Occultella kanbiaonis: one gene and its partner. The protein of the gene in region 1 interacts with the protein of each later gene in a pairwise test. Links are inferred from orthologs where the notes say so. Each region holds a gene or a part of one and is shown in the gene's direction. Other genes may lie near its edges. The genes, in order: rlmB and GKS42_RS05660.

Region 1 (9,767 bases):
CGGTCACCTCGGCGGACGCGTTCGCGATGACGACGGCGGCCGAGCGAGCCGGTCTGCACCTGGCGGTCGGGCTGACGCACCAGTACGGCGACGCGGCTGCGTTCTCGCGGCGGGCGGTCCGCGACGGCATCGGGCAGCTGCGGCAGGTGACCGCCGAGTTCTCGTCCTCGGCGGTCGCCCTGTTCGAGGCCGCCGGGTCCGACCCGGGCGACGATGCCCCCGAACGGCGGCACCCGGGTGCCTACTCGGCCGCGAACGGTGGCGGCCACGCCACCACCCAGCTGGCCCACGTGCTCGGGCTGCTCTGCTGGAGCACCGGGCAGCAGGTGCGCAGGGTCGCCGCGTTCACCGACCAGCACCGCCCCGGCACCGATGTCGACGTGCAGGACGCGATGACGTTCACCCTCGAGGGGGGCGCGCTCGGGGTGGCGGTCGGCTCCGCGGCGACGCCCGACGGCGTGCCGCACCGCCAGCACCTCCGCTACCTCGGCAGCAGCGGCGAGGTCAGCCACGACCTGCTGCGGGCCCGGGTGCGTTGGCGGCGGGCGGACGGCACGGCGGTGGAGTACGAGCCGGACCAGCACGAGAGCGCCTACCGGGCCGGCCGTCCGGTCGAGTCATTCATCGACCTGATCCTGGACCGCGGTGAGAACCTCGGCCCGTCTCGCCCAGCGGCCGCCGCCGTCGCCGCCGTCGAGGCGCTCCTAGACTCGGCCCGATCGGGGTCGGTCATCGACGTCCCAGCCCTGCCCGAGCCCGGGCACCCCACGAGAGGCATAAGACAATGAAGCTGTTGCGAGTCGGAGAGTTCGGAGCGGAACGGGCCGGTGTGCTCGTGGACGAGGGACGCTACGTCGATGTCTCCGACGTCATCGGCGACGTGGACGCCGCGTTCTGGGCCGGCGGTGGCCCGGCCGCTCTGGCGCCGGTCGTGGCCGAGCGCGTGGCCGCGGGTCAGGTGACCGACCTCGGTGACCAGCGCCTCGGTGCCCCGATCGCCCGGCCGCACCAGATCCTGTGCATCGGCCTGAACTACGCCGACCACGCCGCGGAGTCGGGCGCCGCGGCGCCGGACGAGCCGGTGCTGTTCACCAAGTCCCCGAACACGCTCATCGGCCCGAACGACACCGTGCACATCCCGCGCGGCTCGCAGAAGACGGACTGGGAGGTGGAGCTCGGCATCGTCATCGGCGCCCGCGCGCGCTACCTCGAGGACGAGGCCGCCGCCGAAGCGGTGATCGGCGGGTACCTCACGGCGCACGATGTGTCCGAGCGCGCCTTCCAGATCGAGCGCGGCGGCCAGTGGTCCAAGGGCAAGTCCGCCGAGACGTTCAACCCGGCCGGCCCCTACGTGGTCACCCCGGACGAGGTGGGCGACGTGCGCAACCTGCGTCTGTGGCTGACCGTGAACGGCGAGTCCAAGCAGGACGGCTCGACCAAGGACATGATCTTCTCGCCCACGTTCATCGTGCACTACCTGAGCCAGTTCATGGTGCTCGAGCCGGGTGACCTCATCAACACCGGAACCCCCGCCGGCGTCGGCATGGGCAAGTCACCGCAGCAGTGGCTCGCCCCCGGCGACGTGGTCGAGCTCGGCGTCGAGGGCCTCGGCTCCCAGCGTCAGGACGTCATCGCCGCCCCCTGACCTCGAGCAACCCGCGGGGCCGCACCACCCCGCGGGTGCCCGGGCCGGCGTGTGGCCGATAAACTCCCGTGGTGACCATGCGCCTGTATGACTCCGCCACCCGTGAGGTGCGCGATTTCGTCCCACGTGAACCAGGACGGGTCGGCATCTACCTGTGTGGCGCCACGGTGCAGGGCGCGCCGCACATCGGGCACGTGCGCTCGGCCATCGCGTTCGACATCCTGGTCCGCTGGCTGAGCCGCAACGGCCTGGACGTCACCCTGGTCCGCAACATCACCGACATCGACGACAAGATCCTCAACAAGTCCGCCGAGGCCGACGTGCCGTGGTGGGCCTGGGCACACCGGTTCGAGCGGGAGTTCAACCGGGCCTACGAGATGCTCGGCGTGGAACCGCCCACGTACGAGCCGCGGGCGACCGGGCACGTCACCGAGATGGTCGAGCTGATCGCGCTGCTCATCGAGCGCGGCTACGCCTACGTCGGCGACGAGGGCAACGTGTACTTCGACGTGCGCTCCTGGGGCAAGTACGGCGAGCTCACCCGCCAGCTCCTGGAGAACCTCTCCACGGTGGAGGAGGAGGCCTCGGACAAGCGTGACCCGCGGGACTTCGCACTCTGGAAGGCCACCAAGGACACCGACCCGGAGGGGGCCTCGTGGCCCACCCCATGGGGCCGCGGCCGCCCCGGCTGGCACCTGGAGTGCTCCGCGATGGCGCGCAAGTACCTGGGCGAGTCCTTCGACATCCACGGCGGCGGCATCGACCTTCGCTTCCCCCATCACGAGAACGAGCAGGCCCAGTCGCAGGCCGCCGGGTGGGGCTTCACGAACCTGTGGATGCACAACGCCTGGGTGACGGTCGGCGGGGAGAAGATGAGCAAGTCGCTCGGCAACTCCCTCACGGTGGACGCGGTGCTCGAGCACGGCGAGGCCGTCGTGCTGCGCTACGCCCTCGGAGCGGTGCACTACCGGTCCACCCTCGAGTTCTCCGACACCAGCCTCGACGAGTCCGGCGCCGCCTGGGAGCGGATCTCCGGGTTCGTGCAGCGCGCCGTGGAGCTCGTCGGGGCGCTCACCCGCGAGGAGGTGGCCGACACCGATGTGCCCGCGGCGTTCGCGGCCGCGATGGACGACGACCTGAACGTCTCCGCCGCACTCGCGGTCGTGCACGAGCACGTGACCGCCGGCAACACGGCGCTGGCCGCGCAGGACCGAGCCCAGGTTCGCACTGCGCAGGCCCAGGTGCGGACGATGCTCGACGTGCTCGGAATCGACCCGTTGGCGCAGCCGTGGGTCGGTGGACGAGCCGCCGACGGGGCAGCGGAGCAGGCGCTCGGCGTCCTCGTGCAGGCGGTGCTCGCCGAGCGCGTCCAGGCGCGGGCCGAGAAGGACTGGGCGCGTGCGGACGCGCTGCGCGAGCGACTGACGGCAGCGGGAATCGTTGTCGAGGACTCCCCGGGCGGCGCCCGGTGGAGCGTGAAGGGTGGCACAAGTGGCCGGTAATTCTCGACGACAGGGAGCCGTGCGCAAGCCCGGCTCCAAGAAGGGCGCCCGGGTCGGTACCGGCGGCCACGGCCGCCAGGCCCTCGAGGCGCGTGGGCCCACCCCGAAGGCGGAGGACCGGCCCTACCACCCGGCCGCCAAGCGCAAGGCGGCCTCCGAGCGTGACGCCGCCAAGAGCGAGCGTGGCAGCGGGCAGCGCCGGTCGCAGGGCCGCTCCTCCGCGAAGTCCCATGAGTTCGTCGGTGGGCGGAACTCGGTGGTCGAGGCCCTGCGCGCGGGCATCCCGGTCTCCACGGTGTACCTGTCCAGCCGGATCGACTCGGACGACCGCACCCGGGAGATCCTCCGGGAGGTGACCGTCCGCTCGCTGCCGCTGCTGGAGGTCTCCAAGGCCGAGCTCGACCGGCTCACCGACGGCGGCGTCCACCAGGGCGTCGTCATCCAGGTCCCGGCGTACTCCTACGTCGAGCCCGAGGCGTTGCTCGACGTCGCCACCGGGAACGGGCACACCCCGCTGATCGTGGCCCTCGACGGGATCACCGATCCCCGCAACCTCGGTGCCGCCCTGCGCAGCGCCGGTGCGTTCGGCGTCGACGGGGTGGTGGTCCCGCAGCGGCGGGCCGCCGGGGTGACGGCGTCCGCGTGGAAGGTCTCCGCGGGCGCCGCGGCGCGGGTGCCGGTCGCGCGCGCCACGAACCTGGTCCGCGCCCTGGAGATGTACAAGCAGGCCGGCTGCTTCGTGGTCGGTCTCGACGGCGACGGTCCCACCGAGATCGGCGATCTGGAACTCGCCGGCGACCCACTGGTGCTTGTTCTCGGCTCCGAGGGCAAGGGCCTCGGTCGTCTGGTCCGCGAGACCTGCGACCTGATCGTCTCGATCCCGATCGCTGCCGCGACCGAGTCCCTGAACGCCGGGACCGCCATCGGGATCGCCCTGTACGAGGTGGCGCGCAAGCGCCGCGACGCGGCGTCGGCCTGACCGGCCGGGGCCGTTGCCGACGGCCGGGTGTTGCGGGTGTCAGCACGCTCGGCGGTAGGTAGGGTCGAGACATGACGAGTACACCGACGTGGCGCCGCCGCTCCGGGATCGTCAGCGCGAGAACGCCCCACGCCGCCCGGGCCGGCGGCTTCCTGGACGGTGCCCAGGTCGTCGCGCTGATCGAGTCCGATCCCGAGGCCCCGTACGCCGTGGCCGTGACCATCGCCACCGACGCCGACGACCGGGTCGCCGTCGTCGACGAGGACGGCCAACGGGTCGTGCCCGGCCCCGGGGTGGCCGAGCTGACCGAGGCACTCGCGCGTGAGTGCCAGGCCTACGTCGCGTTCGACGAGATCGGCTTCGACGCCACGCCCGAGCCGGGCGAGGGTCAGGAGGAGCCCGACGACGACCCGTTCGATCCCGAGATCGACGTCGTCTCCGCGCGGGTACCGGACCGGGCCGTGGTGCTCACCCCGGCGAGCCTGCCGCAACTGGAGTCGCTGGCCACCGCCGCCGGGGTGCGCCTGCACGCCGCCCCGCACGGCGACGACCGGCTGGTGCTGATCGAGAGCGGCGCCGTGCTCACCGAGCTGACCTGGGCGGCCGAGCACCTGCCCGCCGTGCTGCTCGAGCGCGGCGCGGTGTTCCCGTCCGTCGCGCTCATCGAGACACCGGAACGCGCGCAGCTGTTCACCTGGGACGCGGCGCTCGCCGCGGTGCCCACCGAGGACCGGGTGGCCGACCTGGTGGCCACCTTCATCGACGCCGAGCTCGGCGCCGGCGCCCTGGTGCGTGATCTGGCCGCGGTACGGCCGGAGGCCGACCCCGCGGCCCTTCGGACGGCGCTGGAGCGGTCCTCCGACGGCGGACCCGCCGCGCTGGTGGCAGCGCTCGGGCTGCCGGACGCGATCACCGGGTTCCTCGCCCACGAGGTCGACGCGAACAGCCTGGACGACGTCGTCACGATCGACCCGGTGACGGTCACCGAGGCGATGCGTCGCGCCGCGCACGTCGCCGCGGACGAGGCCCGGGCCGGGGCGTACGCGCTCTATGAGAGCGCGGAGGAGGTCGGCCGGTCCTGGGTGCCGGCGGCCGCCGCGGGAGTCGAGCTCGGCATCGGGCTCGTGCTGCTGCGTCGCGCCGGGCGGTCGCGGCGAGCCGGAGGGCGCGCCACCGCCGGAGAGCGCGCGCTCGGGATCATCGGCATCGTGCTGCTCAGCGGCGCGCTGCTCAACGGTGCCGTGGCCACCCTGCCGCGGGTCCGCCAGTACCTCAGCTCACGCTGACCGGCGACGCTGCGTCATCGTGCGTTGACCGGACCGTCGGCTCGCGCTGAAGGGCGGTTCGGGTGCACGGTCGGGGCAGGTTCGTCGCCGGACCACGCGTCGGATCGCGCCATCGGGCGGTCTCTCGCCGTGCCATCGGGCCGGCCCACACCGTGCCATCGGGCCGGCCACACCGTGCCATCGGGCGGGCCCGGCACGCTGACGGTGGCATAGTTCCCCCGTGGTGGGTTCCGTCCGGACCCGGCGAGCGGAGGTGAGCGTGACGGTGCGCGCGGTGACGATGCGGGACGTGGCGCAGCGGGCCGGTGTCTCGCTCAAGACGGTCTCCAACGTCGTCAACGCCTATCCGCACGTCCGCCCCGAGATGCGGGACCGGGTCCTGAGGGTGATCGACGAGCTCGGGTACCAGATGAACTTCACGGCCCGGAACCTGAGTCTCGGCCGGACCGGAATGATCGCGCTCGCGGTCCCGGAGCTGCGGCTGGCCTACTTCGCCGAGCTCGCCGACGCGGTCATCGCGGCTGCCGACCGGGTCGGTCTGACCGTGCTGATCGAACAGACCGGTGGCACCAGGGCGGGGGAGCTCGAGGTGCTGACGAGCCCGCGCCGCCGGATGACGGACGGGCTGCTCTACTCGCCGACGGCGTTGCGCTCCGCGGACGCCGGTGCGCTCGACGTCGACTTCCCGATCGTGCTGCTCGGCGAGCGGGCGCTGCGCCGTGGTGTCGACCACGTGGCGATGGCGAACGAGGCGGGGGCCCGGACGGTCACCGAGCACCTGCTCGACAGCGGCCGGCGCCGCATCGCGCTGATCGGTGGGCACGACTCGGAGTCCGGCGCCGGGAACCTGCGCGCCCGGGGGTTCCGCGCCGCGATGTCCGCCGCCGGGGTCGAGGTGGACCCGCGGCTGGTGGCCGGCGACGAGCGCTGGAGCCGGCGGACCGGTGCCCGGGCCATGGCCGAGATCCTTGAGCGGGGAGTCACGCCCGACGCCGTCCTCGCGCTCAACGACGTGATGGCTCTCGGGGCGATGCGGGAACTGTTCGAGCGCGGCCTGTCCGTGCCCGGCGACGTGGCACTCGCCGGGTTCGACAACATCGAGGAGGCGAGCTTCTCGCGCCCGAGCCTGACCACGATCGACCCGGGCCGGACCGAGATCGCACGCACCGCCGTCGGGCTCCTCGCCGACCGGCTCGCAGGTCGCGGCGAGCGCGGCGCGGCCGCCGCGCACGAGATCGTCGCCGGGTTCCGCCTCGAGACGCGCGAGTCCACCGCCACCGCATGAGCCAGAGGGGCTTGACATCGAGCTGCGTCACGTGAAGTCTTTACACCGGTGTAAACAGACGGTGAGAGCCGTTCGGAGATCGACATCCACACTCACTTCACAGCGGAAGCGAATCGGCGCGAGGGTGCGCCGGGAGGGATCGACCATGCGCAACATCGGATTCTCAGCGAGGCGCGAGCGCGGCCGCGGCGTCGCGGCCATCGTCGGTGCCGGCCTGGTGCTCGCCCTGGCGGCCTGCGGGCAGGCGGACGACGGCGGCACGGACGCGGGCGACGGTGGCACGTCGGCCGAGGGTGAGGCGGTCACGATCCGCTTCGCCTGGTGGGGCAACGAGGACCGGGCCGCCATCACGAACGAGGCCGTGGCGATCTTCGAGACGGCCAACCCGAACATCACCGTGGAGACCGAGTACGTCGACTTCAACGCGTATTTCGACAGGCTCGCGACCACGGTCGCCGCCGGGGACGCCCCGGACGTGATCACGATGGGCGGCGCGTACCCGCGCGAGTACGGCGATCGCGGCGCGCTCCTCGACCTCGCCGAGGTCGCCGAGTACCTGGACACCTCCACGCTCGACGCGGGCGCGTTGTCCAACGGGTTCTTCTCGGACACCCAGTACGGGGTACCGACCGGCGCGAACACCTACGGCGTCGTGATCAACCCGGCGATCTTCGAGGCGGCCGGGGTGGACCTGCCGGACCAGGACTCGTGGACCTGGGACGACTTCGCGGAGATCGCGGCCGAGATCAGCGCGAACACCCCGGACGGTACCTACGGCGCCGCCGACCCGACGTCCGCCGAGGTGCTCGACCTCTACCTGAACCACCAGTCCGGGCACGGCCTGTACCTTGCGGACGGGTCACTCAACGCGACCCCGGAGCTGGTCGGCGACTGGTTCACCTACAGTTCCGGTCTGATGGAGTCGGGGGCGACGCCACCGGCCACGATCACCTCCGAGCTGACCACCCAGACCTCGCCCGAGCAGTCGCTGCTCGGGCAGGGGCTCGCCGCGATGTCCTTCGGGTGGTCGAACAACCTCGGCGCGTTCCGGGAGGCGTCCGGTCAGGACCTGATCCTGATCCGGGTGCCCGGTGACTCCGGCCCGAACGGGTCCGCAATGTGGCAGCAGGCCTCGCAGCTGTACACGATCAACGCCGAGACAGAGCACCCGGAGGCCGCCGCACAACTCGTCGACTTCCTCGTCAACAGCACCGACGCGGCCGACCTCATCGGGACCGACCGCGGCGTCCCCTCGAACGAGACGATCCGGGCGCACCTGTCCGAGCAGGGCCTCGAACCGACCACCCAGGTGGAGTTCGACTTCCTCAGCCAGGTCAACGAGTTCATCGACGGCGACTTCGTGATCGGGCCGACCGGCTCCACCGAGAGCGCCGGCATCCTGACCCGGCTGAACCAGGAGGTGCTGTTCGCCCGGACCAGCCCCGAGGACGCGGGTGCGGCGTTCGTGACCGAAGTGACCGCGGCGATCTCCTGAGCAGGTGGGTCGAGCGGGCAGGGTGAGCGAGGGAGTTGAGCGCATGGGACCGGCATCCGCGACGCGTACCGGGGGAGGTGCCCGAGCATGTCCGCACTCCGTGAGCTGAGCACGATGCGACGCGAGTCCGGCCGGGGCGGGCCGGGCCGGCGACGCCGCGGCCGCAGCGCCGCGGAGAAGGGGGACAACCGGGCCGCGGTGTTCTTCCTGGCCCCGTGGTTCATCGGGCTGTTCGTGATCACAGCGGGTCCGCTCGTGGCCTCGCTCTACCTGTCCTTCACCGACTACAACCTCCTGCAGGACCCGAACTGGATCGGCTGGGAGAACTACGTCCGGATGTTCGCCGACGAGCGGCTGCTGAACTCGCTCGGGGTCACGTTCACCTACGTGCTGATCTCCGTCCCGCTGCAGCTCGCTGCGGCGCTGCTGCTGGCGATCGTGCTCGACCGGGGCCTGCGCGGCCTGGCGATCTACCGGTCCGTGTTCTATCTGCCGTCGCTGCTCGGCGGATCGGTCGCGATCGCGATCCTGTGGCGGCAGGTGTTCGGCACGAACGGACTGGTGAACCAGTTCCTCGCGCTCCTCGGCATCGAGGGTCAGGGCTGGGTGTCGCACCCGGACTACGCCCTCGGCACCCTGATGATCCTGAACGTCTGGACGTTCGGTGCGCCGATGGTGATCTTCCTGGCGGGACTGCGGCAGATCCCGGAGACCTACTACGAGGCCGCCGCGATCGATGGAGCGTCCCGGGCCCGCCGGTTCCGCTCGATCACGCTGCCGCTGCTCACCCCGATCATCTTCTTCAACCTGGTGCTTCAGCTGATCGGCGCGTTCCAGTCGTTCACGCAGGCCTTCGTGGTCTCCGGCGGCACCGGTGGCCCGGCGGACTCGACCTTGTTCTACACGCTCTACCTCTACCAGCGGGGGTTCGGCGCGTTCGACATGGGCTACGCGTCCGCGATGGCCTGGCTGCTGCTGGTGATCATCGGCGGGATGACCGCCGTGAACTTCTTCGCCTCCAAGTTCTGGGTGTTCTACGGTGACTGAGACCAGGGCGGGTGCTGCGGGCCCCCGGGCCGACCTCCCGACCGTGGGCCGCCGGGGTCGCACCCTGTCCGAGCTGGCGGCCGAGGCACCGCCGACCCGGCGGCCGGTGCTGTGGCGGACCCGGCTCCGCTCGATCGTGCGCCACGCGCTGCTGATCGCATTCGGCCTGGTGATGCTCTATCCGCTGCTGTGGATGGTGTCCAGCTCGATGAAGCCGAACGACATCATCTTCCGGGACCCGTCGCTGTTGCCAGCCGAGTGGGACCTGAGCAACTACACCGTCGGGTGGAACGCGCTGGCGCACCCGTTCACGCACTACCTGGCCAACTCCGCCGTGGTCGTGGTGGGGGCCGTGCTCGGGAACCTGATCTCCTGCTCGATGGCGGCGTACGCGTTCGCGCGGCTGAACTTCACCGGCCGGCGGCTGTGGTTCGCGATCATGCTGATGTCGATCATGCTCCCGATCCACGTGGTGATCGTGCCGCAGTACGTCCTGTTCTCCGAGCTGGACTGGATCAACACGTTCCT
Region 2 (9,679 bases), 3.3 Mb from region 1 along the record:
AGCCGTACGTGACCGGTACCGCCGTGACGTTCGACGAGGACCCGCCGTCGCCCGACGCGTGGGCCGCGCGCCTCGCGGACCTCGCGGCCCGCGGACTGCCGTTCCTCGTGGCCGACGATGCCGGCACCGTCGTCGGATACGCCTACGCCACCCCCTGGCGGCCCAAGGACTCCTACCGGTACACGGTCGAGGACACCATCTACATCGCTCCCGTGGCCCAGGGCCGCGGGGTGGGGACCCGGCTCCTGTCCGCACTGCTCGACGCCTGCTCACTCGCCGGCGTGCGGCAGGTCATCGCCGTGGTCGCCGACGATCCCGCCGCAGCCGGTTCACTGCCCCTGCACCGACGCCTCGGCTTCGAGGTGGTCGGCGTGCTGCGTGACGTCGGAGTCAAGCACGGCCACAGCGTGAGCACGATGCTGTTGCAGCGCTCGCTCTGAGTGACGGCACGAGGGGCGTCGACCAGCTCGGGGCGGTTCCGTCCCGCCGTCGGGTATGCGGGCAGCACCGCCCGAGGACGACCGCGGAATCCTGGCACACTGAGACGGTGGATCCAGGCATGAACCGCCCGGCCGACGCCGCAGGCACCGGCCGCGACACGGCGCGGCACCGGACGGTGGTGGCTCGGCGATGAGGCGCGCCTACCCGGCCGAGGCGATCCGGGCCGCGGAGGCCCCGGCGCTCGCGGCGGGCGAACCGCTCATGGAACGGGCCGCGTACGCGGTCGCGACAGCGGTCGTCGCCGAGGCCCGACGGCGTCGCCTCGCTCTGGTCGGTGCCCGCGCCCTGGTCCTCGTCGGGGGTGGGAACAACGGCGGCGACGGCCTGTTCGCGGCCGCCCACCTCGCCCGCCGTGGGCTCGTCGTGACCGCCGCGCTGCTGCGCGAGCGGGTGCACCCCGAAGGGCTCGCCGCCGCACGGCGGGCCGGGGTGCGGCTCCTCCCCGTGCCCGGGGACGGTGCCAAGGGCAGCACCGGCGTGCCGGCGCCCGGTCTCGCGCCCGTGCTCGTCGTCGCGGACGAGGCGGACATCTGGATCGACGCGATCGCCGGGATCGGGCTGACCGGTGGCCTGCGCGGGGTGTCGGGCGCTCTCGTCGCGGCCCTGAACGAGCGCCGCGAGCGGTCCGCCGTCGAACCGCTCGTCGTGGCCGTCGACGTGCCGAGCGGCGTCGAGTCCGACGTCGGCTCGGTGCCGGGCGAGGCGGTCCGGGCGGACGTCACGGTCACGATGATCGGGCTCAAGCCCGCGCTGCTGCTGCCGCCCGCCGCGGCCTGTGCGGGCCGGGTCGAACTCGTCGACCTCGGCCTGGCCGAGGCCCTCGCCGCCCGGCCGGCACCGGTGCGCCGGCTGCTCGGGGCGGACGTCGCCGATCTGTGGCAGGTCCCCGGACCAGCCGACCACAAGTACACCCGGGGCGTGGTCGGGCTGCTGGCTGGTTCGGCCGCGTACCCCGGGGCCGCCGTGCTCGCCAGCAGCGGTGCGCTGCGGACCGGCTGCGGGATGGTCCGTTACCTGGGACCCGAGGGGGCGGCCCGGATGGTGCTGGCCAGGCACCCCGAGGTGGTCACCGCGGCGGGCCGGGTGCAGGCCATGGTCCTCGGCCCCGGGATCGCCGTCGGAGCGCCCGTCCCGGAGTCCGCCAGCCGGGCGCTGGCGGACTCCGAGGTCGCCCTGGTCGTGGACGCCGGGGGACTGGACTGGCTCCCGACGGACCCGACGGCGCTCGCCGGCCGCCGGGTCGTGCTCACTCCGCACGCGGGCGAACTCGCCCGGCTCCTGACAGCGCGTGGCGGTGGCCCGGTCGAGCGGTCCACGATCGAGGCGGATCCGGCCCGGTGGGCGCAGCGGGCCACCGAGCTCACCGGGGCGACGGTGCTGCTCAAGGGCGCAGTCAGCGTGGTGGCGCAGCCCGGCGGCCCGGTGTTCAGCCAGTCCGACGGCACCGGCTGGCTGGCCACGGCAGGATCCGGGGACGTCCTCGCCGGCATCCTCGGCGCCCTGCTGGCGGGCTCCGATGCCCCGGCCGGCGAACTGGCCGCCGCCGCCGCCCTGGTGCACGGGCGTGCCGGGGTGTGGGCTGCCCGGAACCGGAGCGGTTCGGCACGGGGTCCGAGCCCGGCTGGTGACCTGCGCTCGGCGACCGGTCGGGGTCCCCTCGACGACCGGGACCCGGGTGCCCCGATCACGGCCTCGGACATCGCCGCGGCCGTTCCCGAGGTCGTCCGCGGAATCCTGGCACACTGATCCGGTGGAATCTGGAGTGAACGTGCCGCCCGGCGACGCGGGCAGCGGGTACTACCCGGCCCGGGTGATCGTCGATCTCGACGCGGTCCGGGCGAACGTGCGCCGACTCGCGCAGGCTGCGCCGTCGGCCGCTGTGATGGCCGTGGTCAAGGCCGACGGCTACGGCCACGGCCTGCTGCCGGTGGCCGGGGCGGCCCTCGAGGCGGGCGCCGGCTGGCTCGGCACCGCGCAGCTGGACGGCGCGTTCGCGCTCCGCGCGGCCGGCCACGAGGTGCCCGTGCTCGCCTGGATGTACGCGCCCGGTGCGCCGTTCGCTGCCGCCATCGGCGCTCGAATCGACCTCGCCGTGCCCGCCCCGTGGGCCCTGACCGAGGTGATCGACGCGGCCCGCGAGGCGGGCCGGCCCGCTCGGGTGCATCTGAAGGTGGACACCGGGCTCGGCCGCGGCGGCTCGTTCCTCGAACCCTGGACGGAGCTGCTGCATGCCGCCCTGGCCGCGGAGCAGCGGGGCGAGGTGCGGGTCATCGGCGTCTGGTCCCATCTGGCACGCGCCGACGAGCCGGGCCACCCCGGCGTGCACGAGCAGATCGAGGTCTTCGACGAGGCCCTGCGTCGCGCCGACGCCGCCGGTGCCCGCCTCGAGGTGCGCCACCTCGCGAACTCGGCGGCCACCCTCGCCCTACCCGAGGCCCACTACGACCTGGTCCGCCCGGGACTGTCCATCTACGGGCTGTCCCCGTTCGCCCACCGAGGCGCCGCCGAGCTCGGCCTGCGCCCGGCGATGCGCCTGGAGGCCGACCTCGCCCTCGTGAAGGCCGCACCCGCGGGCCAGGGGGTCTCCTACGGCCATACCTACACCACCACCCGGGACACGGTGCTCGGGGTGGTGCCGATCGGCTACGGCGACGGCATCCCGAGGCACGCCTCGAACGTCGCCCCTGTGCAGGTTGCCGGACAGCGGCACACCATCGCCGGGCGCGTCTGCATGGACCAGTTCGTCCTCGACCTCGGCCCGGAGGGCGCCCGCCTGGCCGCGGGTGAGCGGGCCGTGCTGTTCGGCGCCGGAGACCACGACGAGCCGACCGCGCGCGACTGGGCAGACGCCGTCGGCACGATCGACTACGAGATCGTCACCCGGATCGGCTCGCGCATCCCGCGGCTGCACGTCGGTTCCCCCGATGGTGCCACCGACCCCGGCGGCACCGCGGTCAGTGGTGTCCCGGCCACGGTCGAGGTGACGCTGCCCGACCAGGAAGCCACCGAGGCGCTCGGCCGGCGGCTGGCCGGTCTGCTGCGGGCCGGTGACCTGGTGGTGCTCACCGGTGACCTCGGCGCCGGCAAGACCACGCTGACGAGGGGTATCGGCGCCGGCCTCGAGGTACGCGGCCCCATCGCCTCGCCCACGTTCATCATCGCCAGGGTCCACCCGAGCCTCGTCGGCGGACCGGACCTCGTGCACGTGGACGCCTACCGACTCGAGTCCCTCGACGAGGTCGACGCCCTCGACCTGGACACCTCGCTCGCCGACTCGGTGACCGTCGTGGAGTGGGGTGAAGGTGTGGTCGAGTCACTGTCCGAGGACCGTCTGGAGGTCAGCCTGGATCGGCCCCGCGGCACCGGAACCGACCCCGGGGCACCCGATCCTGGCCGGGTCGCCCGGCTGCGCGGAACCGGTGCACGGTGGGACGGGATCGACCTGGACGGCATCGGCGTAGCCGCCGGGCGGGTCGGCGAACAGGCGGAGCCCCCGGCCGATGTCCGCTGACGATCTGGGCGAGCCGCGGTCCGCCTCCTACAGTGGGACCGTGCGTGAACCCCTGATCCTGTGCATCGACACCTCGGACGGCGCCGCCGTCGGGCTGCTCTGTGGCGACGACCCGCTCGGCACCGAACGCAGCGCCGACGCCCGGCGGCACACCGAGACCCTGACCCCGATGGTCGAGTCCGTCCTGCATGTCGCCGGCGTCACCCCCCGGGATCTCACCGGCATCGCCGTCGGCACCGGTCCGGCGCCGTTCACCGGGCTGCGGGTCGGCCTGGTCACCGCGATGACGATGGGCCGGGCCCTCGGCATCGGCGTCCACGGGGTCTGCTCGCTGGACGCGCTCGGCTACGCGGCGTTGGTCGGGGCCGGGCCGGCCGCCGAGGTACTGGTGCTCACCGACGCCCGTCGCCGAGAGGTCTACTGGGCGCACTATCGGGACGCGGCCCTGCCCGACGGCGCAGACCACGAAGCGCCGTTCGACGTGCACACCCTCGGCGGCCCAGGTGTGGACGCCCCGGCCGCGGTGGCAGCCAGGTTCGCCGACCTCATCGGCGACGGCGGTGTGGTCGGTCGCGGCGCGGCGATGTACCCGGACTCGTTCGCCACGGCCGCGGCCCCGGCGGCACTCGATGCGGTCCTCGATCCGATCGTCCTCGGCCGGATCACCATCGCCCGGCTGTCCACCGGCGGCGACCTCTCCACGGCACCGCGCTACCTGCGACGCCCGGACATCCACACCGCGCCCGGCCGCAAACGGGCATCGTGACCGAATCGCCCAGGTCGGTACCCACCGGCCTGCGCCCGATGACCGGCGCGGATCTGGACCGGGTGATCGAGCTGGAGCCGATCCTCTTCGGCGCCGGTGCGTGGTCGCGTGAGGCCTACGACTCCGAGCTGACCAGGTCGGACCGGCACTACGTCGTCGTCGAGACCATGGACCGGCGCGTGGTCGCCTACGCCGGGATCGCCCTCGCGCCCGAGAGCACCGTCATGACCATCGGGGTGGATCCGCAGTTCCGCCGTCGTGGTCTGGCGCGGCTCATGCTCGCCGAACTGATCGCGCGGGCGAGGTCCGTCCCGGCCGAGGCCGTGTTCCTCGAGGTACGCCTGCATGACGAGGGTGCCCAGGCGCTGTACACGTCGTTCGGCTTCGTCCCACTCGGGGTCCGACGCCGCTACTACCAGCCCGAGGGCGCCGACGCGCTCGTGATGCGGCTACCGTTGGACGCCCCCCACCATCGGCGACCCGGCCCGGTTGGATCGGAAGCGATCGAGGAGTGAGCACGTGAGCACGTTCGACAGTGACGCCGTCAGCAGCAGTGCCAACGGTGCCAGCAGGGCGACGGTGCTGATCACGGCCCAGCGGTTGCAGGAACTGCTCGGCGCCGACGGCGGCACGCACCTCGTGGTGCTCGACGTGCGCTGGTCGCTCGCCGAGCCCGACGGGCGCCGGTTCTACATCGCCGGCCACATCCCGGGAGCGCAGTACGTCGACCTCGACGCGGACCTCTCCGGCCCGGCCGCGCCCGAGACCGGGCGGCACCCGCTCCCTGACGTGGCGGACCTGCAGGCCGCCGCCCGCAGCTGGGGCGTCGGCGCCGGCGACACGGTGGTGGTCTACGACGACTCCGGCGGCACGGCCGCCGCACGGGCGTGGTGGTTGCTGCGCTGGGGCGGCATCGCCGACGTCCGGATCCTCGATGGCGGTCTCGCCGCCTGGCACACCATCGGGGGGATCCTCGAGGACGGTGCCGTCGGGGTCACGCCCGGCGACGTGACCCTGACCGCCGGTGGGATGCCCGTCGCCGACGCGGCCCGCGTGGCCGAGCTGGCCGGCCGTCCCGACGGCGGTGCCGCGGTCCTGCTGGACGCCCGCGCCCCGGAGCGCTACTCCGGCGAGAACGAGCCGATCGACCCGCGCGCCGGGCACATCCCCGGCGCCCACAACGCGCCGACGGTCGCGAACCTGACCGAGGACCTTACCTTCCGCCCCGCGGAGCAGCTCCGGGAGAGGTTCGCCGAGGCCGGCGTCGGTCCTGACGTCGAGGTCGTCGTCTACTGCGGGTCCGGGGTGACCGCCGCCCACGAGGTCGCCGCACTGGCCAGCATCGGTGTGCCGGCCACGTTGTACCCGGGCTCCTGGTCCCAGTGGTCCGCCGACGCGGCCAGACCGGTGGCCACCGGCTTCGACCCGCGTCCGCCGTCCGCGGAGTCACCGGGCCGGCCGGAGTAGTCGCGGCCGGCCGCGCAGGCTGCGGTGCGCGCCGGTGACGTACCGATGCGAGCCACTGGTTGGACGGTCGTAAGGTTGAGTCATGGCCCAACCGCTCGTCCTCGGCATCGAGACGTCCTGCGACGAGACCGGGATCGCCCTGGTTCGTGGCCTGGACCTGCTCACCGACGTCACCGCCTCCTCGATGGATGATCACGCCCGGTTCGGTGGAATCGTCCCGGAGGTGGCCAGCCGTGCGCACCTGGAGTCCTTCGTGCCGACCCTGGACGCGGCCCTGGAGCGCGCCGAGGTGAGCCTGGCCGACGTCGACGCGATCGCGGTGACGGCGGGGCCCGGCCTGGTCGGCTCGCTCACCGTCGGGGTGTCCGCGGCCAAGGCCCTCGCGATCGCGATCGACCGCCCCCTGTACGGCGTGAACCACGTGCTGGGGCACGTGGCCGTCGACGCCCTCGTGCACGGTGCCTTCCCCGAGGAGTTCCTCGGCCTCGTGGTCTCCGGCGGCCACTCCAGCCTGCTCCTGGTCCGGGACATCGCGACCGACGTGACCGAGCTCGGCCAGACCCTCGATGACGCGGCCGGCGAGGCGTTCGACAAGGTCGGCCGCCTCCTCGGGCTGCCCTACCCCGGTGGCCCGCACGTGGACCGCCTCTCCAAGACCGGGGACCGGTCGGCGATCGCGTTCCCGCGTGGACTGAGCCGGGCCAAGGACCTGGCCCGGCACCCGTACGACTTCTCCTTCTCGGGGCTGAAGACCGCCGTCGCGCGGGTCGTGGAGGGCTACGAGGACGCGGGTCGGGAGGTACCCGCGGCGGACATCGCGGCGTCGTTCTCCGAGGCCGTGGCGGACGTCCTCGTCACCAAGACCCTCAACGCGTGCGCCGAACATGGCGTGAGCACGGTGGTGATCGGCGGCGGCTTCTCCGCGAACTCCCGGTTGCGCGACCTGGCCGCCGAGCGGCTCGACGCGGCCGGTATCACCCTGCGGATCCCACCGATCCGGTACTGCACGGACAACGGCGCCATGATCGCAGCCCTCGGCTCCGCGGTCCTCGGCGCCGGACTACCGGCGTCGACGCTGGACATCACGATCGACTCGGGCATGCCGCTGACCGACGTGCTGGCCCACGCATGAGGCGCCGGGCCCCGGCCCGTACCCTCGCGCTCGCGGCGATGCTCGCGCTGGTGGCGACCGCCTGCACACCGACCGGACCACCCGAACCGAGCCCCACCGGGACCACCGAGGAGCCGGCGCCGACCACCCCGGAACCCACCGAGGAACCGCTCGCCTGGGGACCGACACCGACCGACGTGGCCGACGCCATCGCGACGGCCGCCGCGATGACGCCCGAGGAGGTGGCCGGCCAGGTCCTGCTCGCGCGTTATCCCGGCACCGATCCCGCGGCCGCCGCGAGCACCCTCACCGGGAACCACCTGGCCGGTCTGGTGCTGTTCTCCGAGAACGTCGCCTCCGTGGACCAGGTCGCCGCCACCGGCGAGGCACTGCAGGCGGCCCAGGCCGCGGCGGGCCGGGACTGGCCGGCGATCTTCGCGGTGGACAACGAGGGCGGCCTCGTCCAACGGCTCGGTGCCGAGGCGGGGGACTGGACCTCGTTCCCGTCGTTCATGTCCGCGGGCGCCGCGGACGACCCGGACGTCGTGGCGGCCGCGGCGCAGGCGATGGCGCTCGAACTGCGCGCCTCGGGACTGAACTACGACTTCGCACCGGACGCCGACGTCACCGTGGGTCTCGCGGACGTCACCATCGGGCTGCGCTCGGCGAGCTCCGATCCCGATCGGGCGGCCCGCGCCGTCGTCGCGGCGACGCAGGGGTTCACCGCAGGCGGCGTCGTCTCCAGCGTCAAGCACTTCCCAGGGCACGGATCGCTCACCGTCGACTCCCACGAGGGGCTGCCGGTGCAGGGCGCCAGTGCCGAGGAGCTCGCCGACCGTGATCTGGTGCCGTTCGCGCAGGCCATCGACGCCGGAACACCCACCGTCATGATGGGTCACATCGCCGTCGAGGCCTGGGACCCGAGCCTGCCCGCATCCCTGTCGCCCGAGGCCTACCGGGTCCTGCGCGAGGAGCTCGGATTCACCGGCGTGGCGATCACCGACGGGCTGGACATGGGCGCGCTCACCCAGACCTGGGACTCGGCCCAGATCGCGGTCATGGCGCTGCAGGCGGGTGCGGACCTGCTCCTCGGGCCGACCGACGTCCCCGCGGCCCACGCCGGCATCGTCGCTGCGCTCGCGGACGGCACTCTGAGCCGGGACCGCGTGGACGAGGCCGCGGGGCGGGTGATCGCGCTGATGCGCTGGCAGGCCGGCATCGCCGCCGCCGGCCAGCCGGTGACGACGGCGGACGTGGGCTCCGCGGCCCCGGCGTCACTCGCGCTCTCGGCAGCCGCGATCACGCAGGTGGCCGGCGAGTGCGGCGGTGCCCTGGTCGGGTCGGCGATCCACGTGCGGGGTGGCAGCACCGCCGACTGGGACGCGTTCGTCGCCGCCGCCGAGGCCGCCGGCCTCGACGTGGTTGCGCTCGAGCAGCCCGCCGACAGCGAGGTGCGCCTGCTCACCGGAGCGACGCCGTCGGGCAGTGCCGATGTGGCGATCGTCCTGGACGAGCCGTGGCTGCTCACCGAGACCGACGCGCCCGTTCGGCTCGCCACCTACGGGCGTACCGCCCAGGCCCTCGCTGCGGTGGCCGCCGTGCTCACCGGCGCGGTGCCCGCGCCGGGCAGCCTGCCGGTTCAGGTCTCCGACCTGCCTGCGACGATCTGCTGACCGAGCGGGCTCGGGCGGTTCGGGTGCCTCAGTTCGAGCTGGGCAGGAGCCGCCACACCCGGGAGAACACCCCGAACACCACGACCATGGCCGCGACCGCGGGCCATGCGATCCCGCGGAACTCCGCGCCGAGTACCTCCGGGCCGGCCTCTGCGAGGATCCGGACGCCGAAGAAACTCCCCTCGGCTGTGGCGCTCGCCTGCGACTGGGCCAGCAGCGCGTCCAGCATGCCGAACGTGTACACGACGGTGCCGAGCAGCCAGACCGCGAACACGATCGACGCGGCGAGCGTCCCGATGTGCCAGGTTGGCCGGCCCTGCGGCTCGGACTCGAGGTAGCGGGCGGCGAGCTGGCGCGGCCCACCGAGGTCCGCGAGGGCGGCCGTGAGCCCGACGTCGGCCGTGGCGGCGTCGAGGTTCTCCCGCAGTTCGGCCAGCACGGCCCGCCGGCGCCGGCGGGGCATCGCGTCGAGGAACAGCTCGACGGTCTCCAGATAGACGAAGCGCCGCCAGCGCTCGGCCAGGCTCAGGGTGGTGGTGGTCATCGTTCCTCCTCGGGGGTGGCGAGCACGTGATCGACGACGGCGGCGAGCGAGCGCCAGCCCGCACCCGCGACGGTGAGTGCCGCGCGGCCGGTGTCGGTGGGTCGGT

Evidence for each region.
Region 2: the proteins of rlmB (region 1) and GKS42_RS05660 interact in binary tests that used the Escherichia coli proteins (3 or more experiments, as listed by UniProt). The link is inferred for Occultella kanbiaonis from one-to-one orthologs.

Annotation. Positions count from the first base shown.
Region 1 is NZ_CP046175.1:4,606,051-4,615,817, reverse strand. What follows is about bases 2,132-5,131. They hold rlmB (23S rRNA (guanosine(2251)-2'-O)-methyltransferase RlmB), read left to right. Parts: upstream 2,132-3,136; coding sequence 3,137-4,126; downstream 4,127-5,131. Other genes in these bases: GKS42_RS21210 (hypothetical protein), read left to right, coding at 4,198-5,131; cysS (cysteine--tRNA ligase), read left to right, coding at 2,132-3,147. In the rest of the region: GKS42_RS21230 (Gfo/Idh/MocA family protein), read left to right, coding at 1-788; GKS42_RS21225 (fumarylacetoacetate hydrolase family protein), read left to right, coding at 785-1,645; more of cysS, read left to right, coding at 1,717-2,131; more of GKS42_RS21210, read left to right, coding at 5,132-5,412; GKS42_RS21205 (LacI family DNA-binding transcriptional regulator), read left to right, coding at 5,633-6,697; GKS42_RS21200 (ABC transporter substrate-binding protein), read left to right, coding at 6,843-8,192; GKS42_RS21195 (carbohydrate ABC transporter permease), read left to right, coding at 8,280-9,239; GKS42_RS21190 (carbohydrate ABC transporter permease), read left to right, coding at 9,346-9,767. UniProt on the Escherichia coli protein: Specifically methylates the ribose of guanosine 2251 in 23S rRNA.
Region 2 is NZ_CP046175.1:1,279,659-1,289,337, forward strand. Bases 27-2,938 are described here. They hold GKS42_RS05660 (NAD(P)H-hydrate dehydratase), read left to right. Parts: upstream 27-630; coding sequence 631-2,247; downstream 2,248-2,938. Other genes in these bases: GKS42_RS05655 (GNAT family N-acetyltransferase), read left to right, coding at 27-440; alr (alanine racemase), read left to right, coding at 2,252-2,938. Outside these bases: more of GKS42_RS05655, read left to right, coding at 1-26; more of alr, read left to right, coding at 2,939-4,012; tRNA (adenosine(37)-N6)-threonylcarbamoyltransferase complex dimerization subunit type 1 TsaB, read left to right, coding at 4,053-4,778; rimI (ribosomal protein S18-alanine N-acetyltransferase), read left to right, coding at 4,775-5,293; GKS42_RS05680 (sulfurtransferase), read left to right, coding at 5,298-6,245; tRNA (adenosine(37)-N6)-threonylcarbamoyltransferase complex transferase subunit TsaD, read left to right, coding at 6,328-7,377; GKS42_RS05690 (glycoside hydrolase family 3 N-terminal domain-containing protein), read left to right, coding at 7,374-9,029; GKS42_RS05695 (HAAS signaling domain-containing protein), read right to left, coding at 9,058-9,573; GKS42_RS05700 (PadR family transcriptional regulator), read right to left, coding at 9,570-9,679. UniProt on the Escherichia coli protein: Bifunctional enzyme that catalyzes the epimerization of the S- and R-forms of NAD(P)HX and the dehydration of the S-form of NAD(P)HX at the expense of ADP, which is converted to AMP.